DNA from 2 places in the Lacicoccus kunmingensis DSM 17847 genome. Region 2 is predicted to be linked to the other one. Evidence: riboswitches for the same ligand, from Rfam matches in the RefSeq annotation. Region 2 holds a riboswitch; the other holds the start of a gene.
What was found. A riboswitch is a leader RNA that binds a small molecule or an ion and turns the genes downstream of it on or off. The one in region 2 is predicted to bind preQ1.
Positions count from the first base shown of each region.

Region 1: another riboswitch for preQ1. It lies ahead of queF (preQ(1) synthase); the one in region 2 lies ahead of BO48_RS08855 (QueT transporter family protein).

Region 1 covers NZ_JCANUC010000004.1:126,686-135,761, forward strand. Annotated here, with positions in the region: gene BO48_RS06230 (NAD-dependent epimerase/dehydratase family protein) at 1-689, opposite strand, end outside; gene BO48_RS06235 (MFS transporter) at 673-1,815, opposite strand; gene ltrA (group II intron reverse transcriptase/maturase) at 1,984-3,357, opposite strand; gene BO48_RS06245 (dicarboxylate/amino acid:cation symporter) at 3,799-4,971, opposite strand; gene BO48_RS06250 (GNAT family N-acetyltransferase) at 5,076-5,585, opposite strand; gene BO48_RS06255 (hypothetical protein) at 5,694-5,978, shown strand; gene queF (preQ(1) synthase) at 6,038-6,526, opposite strand; PreQ1 riboswitch class I at 6,590-6,637, opposite strand; gene queE (7-carboxy-7-deazaguanine synthase QueE) at 6,690-7,412, opposite strand; gene queD (6-carboxytetrahydropterin synthase QueD) at 7,409-7,822, opposite strand; gene queC (7-cyano-7-deazaguanine synthase QueC) at 7,800-8,480, opposite strand; gene BO48_RS06280 (Abi family protein) at 8,855-9,076, opposite strand, start outside.
Region 2 covers NZ_JCANUC010000007.1:92,511-101,586, forward strand. Annotated here, with positions in the region: gene BO48_RS08820 (TspO/MBR family protein) at 1-165, shown strand, start outside; gene BO48_RS08825 (glycosyltransferase family 2 protein) at 211-1,323, opposite strand; gene BO48_RS08830 (glycosyl-4,4'-diaponeurosporenoate acyltransferase CrtO family protein) at 1,325-1,741, opposite strand; gene BO48_RS08835 (ornithine cyclodeaminase family protein) at 2,051-2,998, opposite strand; gene solA (N-methyl-L-tryptophan oxidase) at 3,131-4,285, opposite strand; gene BO48_RS08845 (YbyB family protein) at 4,494-4,763, shown strand; gene BO48_RS08850 (SprT-like domain-containing protein) at 4,810-5,280, opposite strand; gene BO48_RS08855 (QueT transporter family protein) at 5,560-6,000, opposite strand; PreQ1 riboswitch class I at 6,024-6,067, opposite strand; gene BO48_RS08860 (diaminopropionate ammonia-lyase) at 6,183-7,364, opposite strand; gene BO48_RS08865 (DUF421 domain-containing protein) at 7,463-8,140, opposite strand; gene BO48_RS08870 (metal-dependent hydrolase family protein) at 8,320-9,076, opposite strand, start outside.

The DNA of each region.
Region 1 (9,076 bases), on a different contig from region 2:
TCGACACTTTCCTCTGCATCATAAGTTGCAACAAGGACCGGCTGGTCCAGCTTCGTGACATAAATTTTATACTGCCCGTTTTCAGCGACCACATTGACCACATTATATAAAATTTCATTCAGCCACTCAAAATAATAATTGGCCGCCTTTTTGACCGACCAGCCTTCAGGCAGGGGCGCTTTTTGAATGCTTCTCACATTGTTGTAATCAGATGCCTTATAAGATAAGTTCTTGCCGTATCTTTTGACCGGTGTTTCCGTCACCTCGACAGGCGTGCCGTAAGCACCCAGAATCTTGACCGTTTCCCCTGAGCTGATTTCATCCGCAACATATATTATCTGCTCAACACCATTCAATTGTGATGCCCGTGCAATATTATCTGCAATCAGTGAATAAATATCATAAAACTTTCCCTGCGTCATACGGTTCAGCCTCATAATCGGATCTTCAAAAAATATAACAATATCAACGTCTTCCAGTGCCTCTTCCACTTCAGGGAGGATGAACAGATCCTTCTTTAAAAAAGTGATATCCAAATCATCGTCTTCCTGGTTCGGGCTTGAGAAGGCGAACAGATTGTATTCCGACTTCAGTTCTCTGTACAGGTTCTTACCTATCCTTCCACTTATGCCCATCAACAAAACATTCTTCAAAAAACCATCCTTTCCTGCATCAGCCTTCTGCTGCATATCTCCCTTGCATCGTGACGATAATAATTAACATTACCATTAAAATAATACCGATAAACACAAACGGTATATCAAAGTATGTCGTAAATATACCTGAAGAATATGAACCGAAGACCGAGCCTATTGAAAAAAAGGCGTAAAAGATGCCGTTGGCTTTTCCGCGTTCATATATCTCTGTATTCTCTGCGATGATTTTATTCATCGACGGGAATATCAGGGCAAAGCCTGCGCCGTAAATGATCATCACTACTAAAACCACTGATTGACTCGGTGCAAAATGCAGCAGCACCATTGCCATACTGACGATGAATATGCCTAATATCACCAGCTTCATGGATTTTATTTTACTGTAGATTACATTGATCCGGGTCGCAAAAACAATAATTGCCGTTAAGCCGAAGACCGAGAGCAGCATGCCTGTTATGTGGTCCTCAAGCCCTATCAGGTTCACTTTAATCGGTAGACCGAATGCGAGTGAACCATTTGCCACCATCAATGTAAATGATGAAATATAAGCGATGATCAGTGACGGGCGTGATAATAATTTTCGGTAACTGGTCACATTGTGGAACGTTCTCTCTTCTTTGCTCATACTTTCTTTAATCGTAAATATGACAAGCAGTATTCCAACGATATATATACAACCAAGTACAAAATAGACAGTCTGATAAGTCGCGAGACTTGAAATGATACCGCCCATAGCCGGACCGAGTACCGCTGCGGAACCGATTGATATGCCGGTCAGGGCCATCGAGCGCCCTATTGCTTCACGTCTCGACAAGTCAGCGACCAGACTGAATGCGACCGGCGTCAGCATACCAGCTGAAAAGCCGTGGATAACCCGCAGAAACAGTAATGCCTCCACCGAATCTATAAGAGAGTAGGTCATTAAAGCAACGATATTCACAGCCATACCTGTCATCAGAATATTTCTCCGGCCGATTTTGTCAGACAGGTAGCCGCCTGAAACGTTACCGATCAGGTTGAAAAATGAGTATGTAGCGACGATTACACCCGCGATGTATTCTGATGCCCCAAGGGAAAATGCGAACGGTGTAATAATCGGTAATTCTATAAATAAATCCAAAAAGCAAATAAAGACAACAACAAACAATAATCTACTCATGAAAACCACTTTCTCCGAAAGATAAATACATATACCATTATAACTGAATTACGGACATAAGTATTTCAAAACAACTCAGTTAAAAAATCGAGTAGGAGAGAATAATTAAATTCGCGTCCTCTCACACCACCGTACGTACGGTTCCGTATACGGCGGTTCAACTTTATACTACACATGCACTTTACTATAATGTTCCGAACAAGCGATTAGGCCGAATTGGCTTAATCGCTTGTTCGTGATGGTGGTCGTTAATATCCAGGAATAGGCAGTCCGGGTAATACCTTTACTGGTGTGACTGTATTTGTAAGCATTGTATTTGTTCATGCCGAGTTTGATGAGATTCTTCCGGCGATTTCTCGCCGTTTTCCATTTAACCCAGATACATGCCCTCAGACGGAGTCTAAGGTGGGAATCAATGCGCTTCAACGCCTTTTTCATCGCACCAATCTTAAAGTAGTTGACCCAGCCTCGAATCACTTGGTTAATCCGAGTCACCCGGTACCCGGTATTGACACCCCAATTTCTGCGTGTGAGTTGTTTCAATTTGTACTTGAAACTTTCTAATGATGTCCGGTGCGGTTTCGCTTTGTACTGCTTGGCTTGAGGGTCTCTAAAGAAACCAAAGCCTAGAAATTTCATGGCTGGGTCATAAGAGCGGGTCACTTTTGACTTTGTCGTATTGACAGTCAGACCGAGTGTCTCCTCTATGAATTGTGTCACTGACCGAAGCACTCGATTCGCCGCCATTTCGCTTTTAACCATGATGATACAGTCATCGGCATATCGAACAAAACGCAGGCCCCGGGATTCGAGTTCCTTATCCAGCGCATTCAACATGATGTTACTCAGTAACGGCGATAGGTTCCCACCCTGTGGTGTACCGATAATGGTTTCCTTATATGCCGTGTCCACCTGGACACCACTGACCAAAAACTTGCGGATCAGGGAAATGACGTCTCCGTCATCCACCGTGCGCGCAACCAGGTTCATCAGCCGGTCATGATTGACCGTATCGAAGAAACGTTCCAAGTCAATGTCCACTATCCAGTCATATCCGTCATTCAGATACTCCAGTGCCTGGATGATAGCCATTTCTGCATATCGCTTGGGTCTGAAGCCGTAACTGTATTCGCTGAATTGTCGGTCGAATATTGGTGTCAATACTTGGGCGATGGCTTGTTGAATCAAGCGGTCTTTGACTGTCGGTATCCCCAGTAAGCGGACACCGCCGTTTGGTTTCGGTATCTCTACCCGTAACACCGGGTCCGGATGATACTTTCTGTTTCGGATTTGTTGGAGTATCTCTGTCTTATTTTCATTCATGTAGGCCCCCAGTTCATCCGTTGTCATCCCGTCAACGCCGGCAGCGCCTTTATTGCGTTTGACTTGTTTGAATGCTGCATTGAGGTTGTCTCTCTCCAAAATACGATGCATTGTCGTCTGTGTGTTCATGTGTGTTATTTCCTTTCTCTCTCGTGAAGTCGGTATCCACTTTAACGCATGATGCCAGTGGTCTCTTTCCGCTTCCAATCCAGTATTCAATAACGATAAAATTGTTCAGCCCTTCGCTCCTTCTGGCTTTCACCAGCACTCTTCGCTACTACGGCTTCGGCTGACTTCTCACTGTCCAGTTTCGTATCACTACAAAGGTTTGGTGCAGACCAGTGAGACCTCCCCGGTTAAGGTATGTACGCTTTCCCTCCATACATCCGCCATATTTACGTCACATGGTATTCCATAGCTATCGGACTTTGACTTCTTTGGCAGCCTTATCCCCATGCACCGCCTCTTATATGGTTTCTATGCGTCGGACCAGAGGTTTGCCTCGAGCTTCCTTCAGATTCTATGTCGCCACAGACACCCTTGCTTTCGACTATGTGCTTACCGCTACCGGTCGCTCTCGGGACTTTCACCCGTTAGTGTACACCCATGCCGGGCAAACCAAAAGAAAAAGCTTAAGAATAATCTTAAGCTTTTCAAGGTCTATGCTTTATTTATTTTTTGTTCATATTTATCCACGATAGCTGCTATGGCACCGTCACCGGTAATATTTGCTGCAGTACCGAAGCTGTCCTGAGCCATGTAAAGTGCAATCATGAATGCAACTGCCGCTTCATTGAATCCCAGGTTGGCCATCAGTACACCACTTGCTGCCATGATCGCACCGCCCGGCACACCAGGAGCCGCAATCATTACAATACCTAAAAGCAGAATAGTACCCAATATTTCAAAGAATCCCGGCATTGTGTATTCCGGCAATACTGTCATTACGGCAATTGAACAGCTGATTATTGTAATCGTACTGCCTGACAGGTGTATGTTCGCACACAGTGGCACTACGAAGTCTGCAATCCGGTTTCGAATACCATTTTCTTTAACCCTTTTCAATGTCACCGGAATCGTTGCTGCACTGCTCATCGTTCCAAGCGCTGTCACATAAGCCGGCAGCATGGTTTTAATCATCACAAATGGATTTTTACCGATCACAAGTCCTGCCACTGTATACTGGATAGTAATCCATACCCAGTGCAACAGAATTGCAACGATTAATACGACACCGAACACTGCCAATGTATCGAACACTGTGCCTGTCGCTGCCATCCCCGCAAAGACACCTGCGATGTAGAACGGTAAAATGTTGATGATGACTTTTTCAATAACATATTCAGTGATGACTTTACCGTCATCCACCCATTTCTTCATCGTATCTGTCTTGGTCACTGTAATGACAATACCAATCGCAAATGCAAGGACAAGCGCTGATAAAATGTCCATTATCGGCGGAATATCAAATTCAAAAAATGGAGTCAGTTCTGTACCTTCTTCAGGTACCGATCCACCGTCTGTAATTCGTGGCATGATCAGAATAGCAGCGAAGTATGCAAGTAAACCTGCACCGATAGTCGATATGTATGCGACCCCCAGAGTTACACCTACTACTCTTCCTGAACCGCCTGTGATTCTTGAAATACCCGAAGCGATAAAGAACAAAATGATGAAAGGAATGGTAAAGAATATGACCGATCCTAAAATCGCCTCACCAGTAATGAATAACCGTGATAAAAATTCAAAAAATGTTCCGCCGAAAGCATAGTACAGAGAACCAACCGTGATTCCCACTAAAATGCCTGCAATAAGCCTGATTATTAACTTCAAAATTTCTCCCCCTTATTAGAGCTTAAGTCGATTATACATTATACAGTTTAAAAATAAATAAAAATTCATGCATTTATGAAAAGGTTTTCGTAACTTTTTCCACTTTACATTCCGAACACTTTTTCATAGGCGACATACCAGTCATCAAGATTTTCGTCCAGGTTCAGCTGACCTTTAAATTCATAACCGTTTTTCTCAAACTGATACTGCATCTTTTTATTTTCAAGTGATGTATCGGTATGAATGCCTTTAATTCCCGCTTCAATCAACCTTGCTTCAATCTCCTCCATCATTCTGGACGCTATGCCCTGTCCCTGAAAATCAGGATCTACAGCCATTCTGTGAAGCGCTCTGGAGTCAGCCCTCGTCAGCTCCCACGGAATATCGTCATAAGGATACGGGTGTTTATTATCCACCACAGCAAATCCTTTTATAACCGCACCTTCCTCATATACATACAAAGACGCCTCTTCAAGGTCTGCAGTGAATTTTTCTTCATCAGGATATTTATCCGACCATTGTGAATTGCCTGCCGCCTGCATGATTGGCACCACTCTTTCTTTGATCTTTAAAATACCCGGCAGGTCCTGTTCTGTCGCCTCTCTTAAAAACATATTCATCACTCCATGTTGTTTTATAATATTTTATATCAATCCGTCTATTATTTTTAATAATCCTATTGTATAATGTAATTATCTATTATAGTAGAGGGGACTTGTAAAATGTTTAAATTTGACAAAGATACAATCCCTTATCACATCTCAAATATGATATTTTATTTATTTTCGTTGGCGGTTCTCGGCCTTTTATTTTACTTTGCCTTCCTGCCGCCTTTGGTGGAAGGGAATACCGGCGGCATGTTTGTCAACTTGGGATTCGGTGAATTCGTGGGGCTGTTCTTTTTCCTCATCGTCATCAGCATACCATTGCTGGTATTATACGGAGCCATATATCATTTATACAAATTAATCACGTACAATAAAAGCAGTAAAACAGCTGCTGAATAATAGTTTTTGGGATGGGAAAAGGGAAAAGTGCTTAAAGCTCCGGCTTTAAGCACTTTTATTTATCTGTTATTTATCGTTTCCGGATACATATCATGCTCCATCAGCCTTTTATCCGCCATCTCTTCATACTTGGTCCCCGGACGGCCGTAATTGCAGTACGGATCAATCGAAATGCCGCCCCTCGGCGTGAACTTGCCCCACACTTCTATATAACGCGGATCCATCAGCTCGATCAGATCATCCATCATCATATTGACGCTCGACTCATGAAAGCCTCCATGATTTCTGTAGCTGAATAAATAAAGCTTCAGCGATTTCGATTCCACCATCTTAACATCCGGTATATACGAAATATAAATCGTCGCAAAGTCCGGCTGATTTGTAATCGGACAGAGCGTCGTAAATTCAGGACAGTTAAATTTCACAAAATAATCCCGTCCCGGAAATTTATTATCAAATGTCTCCAGAACCTCAGGGTCGTAATCAAAACTGTATTTGACCTCCTGATTGCCCAGCAATGTTAAATCCTCAATATTTTCACCTGACATATTATCCCGCCTTTTTTAAAATAAAAAAAGTCATGTCCTCTTCTAAGGCACATGACTTTTATGTGTGTCTTAGTTTTTTATAGAGGGTTAGGAGCTAAGAACCTCTTTTTTTATCTGCTCTGATATTGTACTATATCCATTATCCAAATGACAATGGCGCGGGCTAGACGCCCTGCTTGTTGCTCCACAACAGTGTGTGCAGCTGCGGCAGCACTCTGACGTTGTTCATGCGGCTGTCGTTCATCGTCATATCAACGAGCTGTTCATAACGACTGAGCAGTTTTTCTGTGTGATTGTCGACATTTTCATCATCGAGATACGGATTACCGACCTGCAGATAAAAGGCTTTATCCGGGTATCTCTTATGCATATCTGCGGCATACTCGAAATCATCTTCGTCAAAAATGACCACTTTCAAGTTATATGACGTGTCACTTTCATCGAGTTTGGTGAATATATGCTCGAGCCTGCCATAATCGGTCTTCATTCCTGAACTCGGGGGCTTCGGACTGATTGTGACATCGTCGATCAGCTGCAGCCAGTCCTGATACATTGACCCTTGAGTCTCAACCGCAAGCTGAACCCCTTTTTCCTTCGCCTCTTTGACGAATGCCTGGAGATTTTTAAGCAGCAGCGGATTACCGCCGGAAATCGTCACATGATTATAATTGTTTTCAGCCAGTGCATCGAGTGATTCGAATATATCCTCTGCAGACATCATACGGATATTCTCCTTCTGACTGCCGTCCCATGTAAACTTGGAATCGCACCAGCTGCACTGATAGTCACATCCGGCAGTTCTGACGAACATCGTCTTCTGGCCGATGACGGCACCTTCACCCTGAAATGTCGGGCCGAAGATTTCCAATACAGGTATTTTCATTATTTATCTTTCTCCTTCGGTCTGTAAACAACGTAACTTGTCGGTGTTTCCTTCAGGATGATCTGCAGACATTTCAGCTCATTTTCCTGTTCTTCTTTTATATATTTGTCCACCATTTCATAAATCACTTTCGCCAGTGTTTCAGAGGTCGGCGGTATTTCACTGAATGCCTCATGCTCATTCAGCAGCCTGTGATCGAACGCTTCCATGATGAGGTTTTTCAGTGCAGAAAAGTTCACCAGAAAACCGAGTTCATCCAGTGTATCGCCTGCGATTGTGATATTCACATGGTATGTATGGCCATGAACCCTTTCACACTTTCCCGCTCTTTTATCCGGGATGAAATGTGCTGCTGAAAAATTCAGATCCTTATTCAGTTCGTACTCATACTCATGACTCGGTATCGGATACATCATCGTTATCCCCTCTTTCATTCAAATATTCATCGAGACCTTTATTTCTTAACTCACAAGCTGGACATGCTCCGCAGCCGTCGCCGATGACCCCTTCATAGCAAGTCAGCGTATTTTCCCTGACATAGTCCAGCCGGCCCAGTTCATCCGCCAATGCCCATGTTTCCTTTTTATCAAGCCACATCAAAGGCGTTTCTATAATAAAGTCCTCGTCCATCGCGAGATTCGCGGTAATATTCATCGACTTGACGAATATATCCCGGCAGTCCGGATAACCGCTGAAATCCGTCTGGCAGACACCCGTCATAATCGTGCCCGCTTTAATCTGGTAGGCAAGTGCAGTGGCAAATGACAGAAATAGCATATTTCTCGCCGGGACAAATGTATTTGGAATGCCTTTATCATCGTCCTCTATTTCCATATCGTGCGAAGTCAGCGCATTCGGACTGAGCTGGGACAACAGATTCATATCCAGAACATGATGCTTCAAGTCATTCTCTTTTGCGATCTGTTTGGCGACATCTATTTCCAACGCATGCCTCTGGCCGTACATAAAAGTGACGAGCTCGACTTCGTCATAGTTTTCCATGGCATAAAACATACAGGTCGTCGAATCCTGGCCGCCCGAAAAAACGACTAATGCTTTTTTACGATCCATAATCCACCGTCCTTTAAATATTCATTAATTATTAAATTTTAACAGTTTATAAGCAATTTAGCCATGTGTGTCACAATTATATAACAATCATTGCATACAATTGACTTCATAAACGTTACGCATTTTGATATAATGGTTAACTGTATTAACTATCAGGTATATCCTGCAAATATAATTGATGACAAAATGAAGTGAGTTACAAAATAAAAACCCCATTTGAATGGGGTTTTTATTATTCTCGCTGAACTATAATTCACTATTTACAAAGGATGTCATGAACAAAACATGCACAATATTATATGTTATTTATTGTTAATGCTTCATTTATTCGATGTCCATTAATTTTATTCAATCATTATTCACCTATTGAATAACTATTTAATACTTAATAGAGCTGTTTCCCAGTCGTGATTCATATTCATGAATCTTAAGACGTCCTTTTCATTAATAACATGTAATTCTTTCGCTAGTTTTTTTACCTCTTTGGATAAATATTTAACCATTCTTTTATTATCACCTTTACTTGAAAAATGAGCAATAAGGAATAAAATAGAAAATATGCTGAACTTCATTTCAGATCTATTCGGATAAGAAAC
Region 2 (9,076 bases):
TGGTTGTATCCACTTGTATTGATTTGGCCGCTCATCGGAATATATGCCGAAAGCGGAGATGTTTCAACTGGTCTCAACATTACATTGCTTATAGTGAGTATAGCTCTTGTAGTCGTTGCAGTCATGGTTATTGTAAACAAGATGAAAAGTCTGAAGGCAACATAAAAAGAGCGGCTTTAAGCCGCTCTTTTTATGTTAAATCTTTTATTATCATTTTTCGTATTTTATTTCCCTGTCTTTCCATTTCACAGTCTTTTTAATATGAATCTGATATAGAGAAAGTGTATAGACAAAGAAGAAAAAGTATTGATGGACCGGATAGAATATACTTTCAATTTTTCCGATATCAATCACAGGTTTACATAAGTTATAAAAATGAAAACTGCAGATCAAATATAAGAGAACCGGTAAAATTATTAAATTCATATCATATATTAAAGTGTAAATGATATGAACAGGAAGAACGATGGATGATGACAGCCAAATCATTATTAAGGCTATTATAATGCCGGATGTATGTTTCGCTCCGATGGATATGTGTTTTTTCCAGCCATTGATCATTGCCCGGAATCCTTCGCTGTACATTCTGAAATGAACAATATCTTTTCCCAAGTAATGAAATACAGGAATGTTCTGACTGACGTAACTGTCGTAAATACCGCTGCCTTCGATGATATGACCTTTTGCTGCCATGTGGCCGCCTGTTTTTTCATAGTCGGTTCTGTTAGTCAATAGGATTGGACCAAATACTGTGCCTGCGTGATATTTATTTTTAAGGACAGAAAAAATATTGATTCCGGTGACTGTCATCAGGTTGAAAATTGCCGATAAAGTCTCATATTTTTCGCCAGTCTGATGAAAAGGCTGAATAGACAGAATACCTTTACTGTCATGTTTGATGTATTGCCTGCATAAATCGTATAAGGAATATTCATTGGTGAAAAAGGTGTCTGCATCCATAAACATAAATAAATCCTTTTTTGCATACCGGCTGCCGGTAAAGCAGGCAAAGTATTTACCGGGTAAATCTGTTTTTGGTACATCTTTGATCCGGGCGTTAGAATCCTTGGCTATTTCCACAGTACCATCAGTGGAGCCGTCATTAGCAATAATAATTTCTGTATCAACGCTTTTTTGCTTTTGTATACTTTTTAACAGAATCGGCAGATTGTCTGATTCATTTCTTGCCGGGATGATTATACTTACAGAAGGTATGACATCATTTCCAACATTTTTGTCGATATAATTTTTATGTTTGAAAATCAGAGCTCCGCATACCATGGTGATGACGATCCATATAAATAACAAACTGAAGATGATCATATTATTGCTCCTTTATGCCGCGCTTATATTTAATATTATAAAGTTTCCTTAATCTCGGACGGTTATAACGCTGGGCAAGAATGAAGGGCATGTTGCTCAATACTGCATACATCAGGTGCAGAACCCAATATTTCCGGGGGTTCCATAAAAAGAACAATGGTGCAGGTAAAATGGAAAGCCAGTGTGTGAGTTCAGCCCTGTTGGTTTCTGAAATATAGTTATTTAATGTTTTCGGTTCGGTATCATGCATTTGTGAAGAGTCAAAGCTTCCTGGCATGATTAGAGTACTTTCGGGTAATTTTCCTTTTAACCTCTTTATTTTGAAAATCTTATTCCAGATTTCTCCTGATTGTTCAAATTGGTATGTTTTGAACAGCCAATTGATTTGAGCTCGTTTATGTATATTGAAATTTAACATGAGTGCCGAAATCAGAAGATGGAATATCCCCCATAATACAGCATTAGAAAGTATAAATTTAACTGGTGTCATTTATATTCCACGTCCCCTGATAATTTTCTATATCACTATCATAGTATTTTTTGTTAGTAAATGTAAAATGGATTGTATATTGATTTATAATTATCGGATATGTATCGATTTCGGTATTGAAACCCGGTATGTTTGAAGAGTGTCTTTAATTTATATATAAATCAATCCCCTCCTAAAATGTGAATTTTAGGAGGGGATTTGCTTTTAGCTGGGACTTAAGTCCTGATTTCTTAATATTTATTTCAATCCCTTTATTTTCATGACGCCGTTTGCCACAGCGAGATCGAAATATCCTGCACCGACACATTTATATAGCGTGATGTCTTCATTTGAATTTCTCAAGTAATCTTTTTCAAAAATATCGACGAGCGTTCCTTTAATATCGTTCCAGGTGATGACACCGTCTTCTACGGCTTTTATAATTTCACCGGCCTCCTCTTTCGCACCGTTCATGTCATCCAGATAAATCTGGTCTGCCCTTTTGACAGTCTCAATATCCATCTCTATCATTTCGGGTGTGAATGATCCTACGCCGTTGATATGTGTGCCTGATTTTAAATTTGAACCATCAAAAACCGGGGTTTTTGACTGTGTCGCACAGTTTAAAATATCACTTTCACCGACGAGGTCACCGACTTCATTGACCACTTCGATATCAGTATCGACCCCAAAATCTTCTAAATCTTTTTTAAAGGTTTCAGCCTTGCTCCGGGTTCTGTTAAACAATAATATTCTGTTAATATCTCTCACTTCAAGCACACCTAAAACCTGTTCAAAAGCCATTTTGCCCGTGCCGATGACACCAAGAACCTTTGAATCTTTTCTGGCAAGCTTATCGGTGGCAATTGCAGTCATTGCACCTGTGCGCAGTCTCGTTAAGTAAGAAGCTTCCAATGAGGCAATATGTTTGCCGTCATTCAGGTTTGATACCAGTATATTCCCCTGGGTGGTCGGAAGATCGGCGTTGTCAGGGAAAATCGAGACGGTCTTGATAATGGACACTTTCTGGGCCGTGCTGATACATGGCATGTAGAGCATGGAAGAGTTGTCACTTGCCGGAAGGACGATTCTCTTGGCTTCAACCAGTCTGTCATTTCTGAAATCATCCAGTACCAGCTTCACATCTTCGATGGCGTGATTAATTTTGTATACTTCCTGAATATCTGAATCTGTCAAAATCTGCATTTAAATATCTTCCTTTCGATAGTTAATCGTTCTTAGTGACTCTTATTATTCACCATACAATATTGTAAAAGATTATTCATTCAATAAAAGACTCATGCCGTTTTATACCAACATGAGTCAGACTTGAAGCTCTCATTCATAAAGTTCATCCCGCGTAATGGAGAACGAAGAAATATCATACTCAGTTTTCCCTTTAGTGACGAGGTCGGTCAGGATTTCCCCCACTACCGGTACATATTTGAAGCCGTGACCGGAAAAGCCGCCGGCAACATAAATATTATCGTGCTCGGGATGCTGGTCGATGATAAAATCTTCATCCGGAGTATTGGTAAATATGCATGCGAGCCCTTTATTCAGCTTACCATTGGCGCCCCGCATATGCGCATTCAGAAAGTCTCTTAAATAAGCTTCATCTTTTTCAAATGAACCGAAATTTCTGTCCATCCCTTCAGGGTCTGTGTCATCTTCATCACTGCCGTCATAACGGCCAATCTTCACTCCTGTACCGTCTATACTTGAAAATCCATAGTATGATCCGTGTCTGGAGCGTCCGATAAAGCCCGGGAAGTGCTCTGAACTGTATAAACCTTCATCTGCTTCAAACCAGGCGATAGTGCGGCGTGATGGCTGGATTTTTAAATTCAGGCCGAGGTCTCTGAGCATTTGGCCATTATGTCCGCCTGAAGAGAAAATCAGCTTATCTGCTGTAAAGCTGTCATGTTCAGTTTCGATAAGGACATGGGTCTCTTGCGGGTGAATACTGTTTACCGGTGTGTCAACGAGCAGTTCGACACCGTTCGACAATGCAAGGCGCCGGTAAGTCCGGATGGCATTCTCGCCCATGATGACACCGGCCTTCTTTTCATAGTAGCAGATTTCCAGGTCTTCACCATGAAGCCCCGGCCAACGTTCCTGCATCTCTTCAACTGTCATAGTTTCAATGTCCAGATTATATTCTCTGGCACCTTCTATAGTCTTTTCCAGAAAATCGGACCCTTTATACCCGAAGTTGAGAATACCGGTCTGTCTGAAAATCTCATCATTTGAATGTTCCTGCAGTTCATTCCACATTTCCTGTGAGCGTAAAGCGAGAGGGATGTACTGCAGTCCTTCCCCTACTGCATGGCGGATCAGACGCGTATCACCGCCGTGGCTGCCGTAGGGATGCGGCGGGTCATTGGCATCAATCATCAGGACATCGCGGTCTTTTTGTGAGAGATAGTATCCTGCGGACAATCCCATCGAGCCGGCGCCGACAATAACGACATCATAATGTTTTTTATTCATAAGATCACTCCTATCGGATATGTTTATATCACATCATTTCTACTCTACCCTGCGTGATAATCTATTAATTATAAAAAATGATATCCATTTGCAAATAAAACACCTATTAATCTGAATATTTTGATAAGAATGGTGATACATGAGATAATAAAGGTAAATAATTGGGCGATGAATCGGGAGATTTATTGCTAAAAGGAGTGTGACACCCATGGGAAGAAAAACGAAGTTGGTCAGTGCAGTCGGGTTAGTCGCAGGTGTGCTGTATCTTACAAAAAATAAAGAGACGGTCAAAAAAGGTATCGATCAGGGAATCGATATCGTCGTCAGTCAGGCAGGCAAATGGACAAGCGATCCTTATGTTAAGAAAATGGGCAGACCTGAGAATTTAAGGGATTCGAATATGGTGGACGAAGGTGCAATGACGAGTGTTCAATATTACAATGATTTAAGAGAAGAAGCACGGCAGAAAAACAAGTAATAAAAAACGGGCGGACTCAAATCAATTTGAGTCCGCCCGTTTATATTCACCGCTGAACGGTACCTCTGTAAACGAATTTTTCATGACATTTGCCGCACATATACCTTTTCTCATACCCCTTCATATTTTTACTGAACTGGTATCTGCATTTTCTGCATTCATATAAATATGACTGTCCTTTATATTGATAACTGCGTGTTCTGGAAATTCCCAGACGTTCCAAAGTATGTATGAACTCAGGGTCGGCATCCCTGAAAGGTAATCTTTTTTTATACAATGCATAATGGACGCATTCATGGTACAAGACATCCAGAACGGCATCTTTATCGTTGTTGATTATAAAGTTATAAGAGAGAACTATCTCACTGCTTAAAACTTCGTTTCTATTATATTTAATGCTGAAGACGCCAAGTTTCGACTTCATGCGTTTGGATATGCGAAGCGGTACATCCAGTGATAAATCGAAATTTTTTCTTAGAAAATCTTCAGCATAATTCTGTAATTGCTGGGCATTCATATTTGATCACTCTCAATTTCAAATGGTTAAATCAATAATATCATTAAATTTGTATTATGATATTAATATTTTTTCGTATAATGCATTTTGGAAGCGGCATAGAGAAGATGTCCCCCTGATGGAACGGATGATGTGCTTAGCGTATATGTGTCGGTAATGGATCTCTTTATTTTAATCAAAGTTTCATGAGAAACATCGTTCTTCAATAACAAAACAATCCTATGATAAATACCATAGGATTGCCAATATGATCCGGAGAGAAGTCCGGTTATCATCATTTTATTTAAGGTTGGGAAGAATTCTGTGTCCGACTTTAGAAAATAACATCGTTCCAAGGAAGGTAGTAATCAATGTTGAAATGGTGATTGTTACAAAGCTGAACCAGAATGGTATTTCAAGTACTATGAGCAGCATCAAACCGACGAAAATTCCGCATAGTACACTGTACTGGACAGCATTGATCCAGACGTTTTTGATGAAATAGCTGATAGTATATGAAATGACGGCAATGCCGACACCCGTCGCTACATCAATCAGGCCGAGTGGCGAGAAAAAGTTGGCGACTGCCAGACCGATCAGCATCCCGGGAATGAACTTGCGGTTGAAAAACGGAATCACGGCGAGCATTTCGCTGATTCGTATTTGTATCGCCATCGTCCCGATGGGGTTGATCACTGTCAACGCGACATAAATGGCAGCAAGGACTGCATTGTAAATCATTATTTTATTACTGATAATAATCATTCTCCTTAGTTTTTTATACAGGGAGTTTGCGAACCTGTGAGTTAAAACATAACAAACTGCCATATAATTATATCAGATTAAAATATTAATTGAAGACTATTAAGTGACAGTCTGATGATAAAATCCCCCTGAAATATTGAATTTCAGCGGGGTTATCGTTATTCACCCATCACTTTTTGGTAATTGTCAGGGTCGGTGTCCCCTTCGGTATTAATGACCAATACTTTTGACTCTCTGCGGAGGTTTAAATTCTCTTTAAGGTCCATATATGAATCATTCGTCATCACTTCAGACAGAAAACCGGCGGGTAAAGCACCTGAAGGACCTGAAGTGATTTTTGTATCGCCTTCTGCCGGTCTTCCGAGCATCCGCATGCCTTTTGCACTGATCTCATCATCACACGAAATGAAATAATCAGCTGTGGATTTTAATATATTCCAGCCGATCGGGCTCGGTTCACCGCATGAGAGGCCGGCCATCATCGTATTCATATCACCGTCAACTCTGACAGCATTTCCGAATTCGCTGTCGGCTGAACGGAAAATCGGATCTGCCTCTGCAGGCTCGACAACAATAATTTTTGGCGGGTTGCCGTCTGTTTGATTATAAATGGCTGCGGCCATTGCGCCTGCGAATGAACCGACGCCTGCCTGTAAAATGACATGGGTGATTTGATTCAGGCTGTGCGGTTCAAGCTGCTCCGTAAGTTCAGAAATGATTGTCGTATAGCCCTGCATAATATGGGTCGGTATCTCTTCGTACCCCTCCCATGCCGTATCCTGCATCAGAATCCAGCCGTTGGTGCTGGACAGGTCCGCAGCATACTGAACGGTATCATCATAATTGATATCGGTGACTTTCGCTTCAGCTCCGAGGTCAGTAACAGCATCAACCCGGACGTCCGCAGCGCCTTTTGGCAGAAATACTTTGCCGTTTTGTTTGAAAATCTGTGTCCCCCACGCCACGCCTTTGCCATGATTACCTTCGGTTGCTGTCGCAAATGTTTCTGCAGGGTATTTATTGACAGCTTCAAGTAATTCATCAAAGCTGACTTCAGTCATATCCATATTCAATTTACCTGCAAAATAACTCGCCATTGCATATGATGCTCCGAGTCCTTTAAAAGCATTCAAACCGAATCTTGCTGATTCATCTTTGACGAATAAAGTGCCCAGTCCCAGTTCTTTTGAATGACCCGTCAGTGCGTAGACAGGTGTCTTTTCGTATTGGGGCATGGTCTGATGAAAATGATGTGCATTTTTGATTTTTTCTTTTGAGAAATGTTGGTTGAACATGTTTGCATTATCTTCATCTTTGAATTGGTTCCTGATCCATTCCATTTACTCAGCCTCCTGGAAATATTGATTATATTCATCATAACTTAAATTGAATGTTAAGCATTTAAAAACTCCAAAAAAATGACGGGGTTTCATACCCGTCATTTCGTCTGTATAAAGAAACCTTCCGTTTCGCTCCATTCTGCTAAAAATATATCTTCTGCCTTGTGACCTGTTTCTTCTTCAACTGTACGCTCCAGCCAATCTTCATCATAACCTGCTGCCTGAAGTGTTCTGTGCTCGACTTGACCGCCATCGATGAACAAGTAGGCCATTGAATTTTCCTGATAATCATCGAGCAGTTCACTCCGTTGCGCCGGTTCTTCAGACGCGTACCTCACAACCGAAAGTTTGCCGCTGGTTTCCATAATTGCATGTTTGACTTCTCGTAGGGAAAAGACACCGTTCATTCTGAGCAGTTCCCTGACCTCGTCCACATCCATGTTATGTCTGTTCAGTACTTTCCGATCGACAATTCCGTCACTGATCAGCAGCTGTGCACTGCCTTTGGTCAGTCTTCTGAAGCGTTCATTTTTCATGGCGAATCTTTCCATTACATAAATCAACAGTCCCCAGTATGCGAGCATGAGGACCATATGATAAACCGGCGTAGTGGTTTCATACAGAGACTCTTCGACGATACTTCCTAAAATGAGAGCGTAGACGAAATCAAGCGGCGTAATCTGTGCAAGTTCTTTATGACCAAGAAGTCTGATGACAATCATGACACCAATGAGACCGACTGTCAGCTTTACGAAATAAGACATTATATCTTCCACTGCCCCTTCCCCCTTCTTCGTATTTTTAATGACAAATAAATCACTGTGCTTCTATGTACGATTATATTCAATATGAATAGATACCCTTTTACATATCGGCTTAACCTTTCGGTAACTCCACTAAAATTATATAAAAAGAGATGAATCGTATTAAATACGGCTCATCTCTTTAAAATCAATTACATTATATTTTTGAATACATTACCTTCTTTGGCGACCACTTTAATTTCTTCGTTAGTTTTCAGAACACCGATATCATCCAAAGGATTTTCTTTTGTCAAAATGAAATCTGCTACATAGCCTTCTTTAATCAGTCCGAGATCAGTGTAGCCCATACATTCAGCAGCCGTTTGAGTGGAGGCCAAAATGGCATCCATCGGCGTCATCCCGCATTCAACCATCAGCTCAAGTTCACGAAGGTTGGTCCCATGTTTGAATACTCCGGCATCAGTACCCATTGCAATCTTTACACCGGCTTTATAAGCTCTTGTAAAGCTCTCTTTATGAATTTCAATGACTTCTTTCGATTTATCAATAGATGTTTGTGCCATCCCAAGTTCGTCGGCAAACTCCAAAACTGATACCGGCGCAAGAAGTGTCGGTACAAGATACGTTCCTTGTTCTTTCATTCTTTCACAAATTTCATCATCAAGATAAATGCCGTGCTCTATTGAATGAATGCCTGCTTCAACACACTGTCTGACCCCTTCCAGTCCTTGCGCATGCGCCATCACTTTCACACCATTTCTGAACTGAGCTTCTTCAACAATCACTTTCAGCTCTTCAAGTGAAAACTGTGTGAATTTTGGATGATCGGTCGGACTGGAGACGCCCCCAGTCGCATGTACTTTAATAACATCAGCACCTGCTCTTAACATTTCCCGGGTTTTCTTTCTGACTTCCTCTTTGCCGTCACAAACCCCTGATGGCATACCA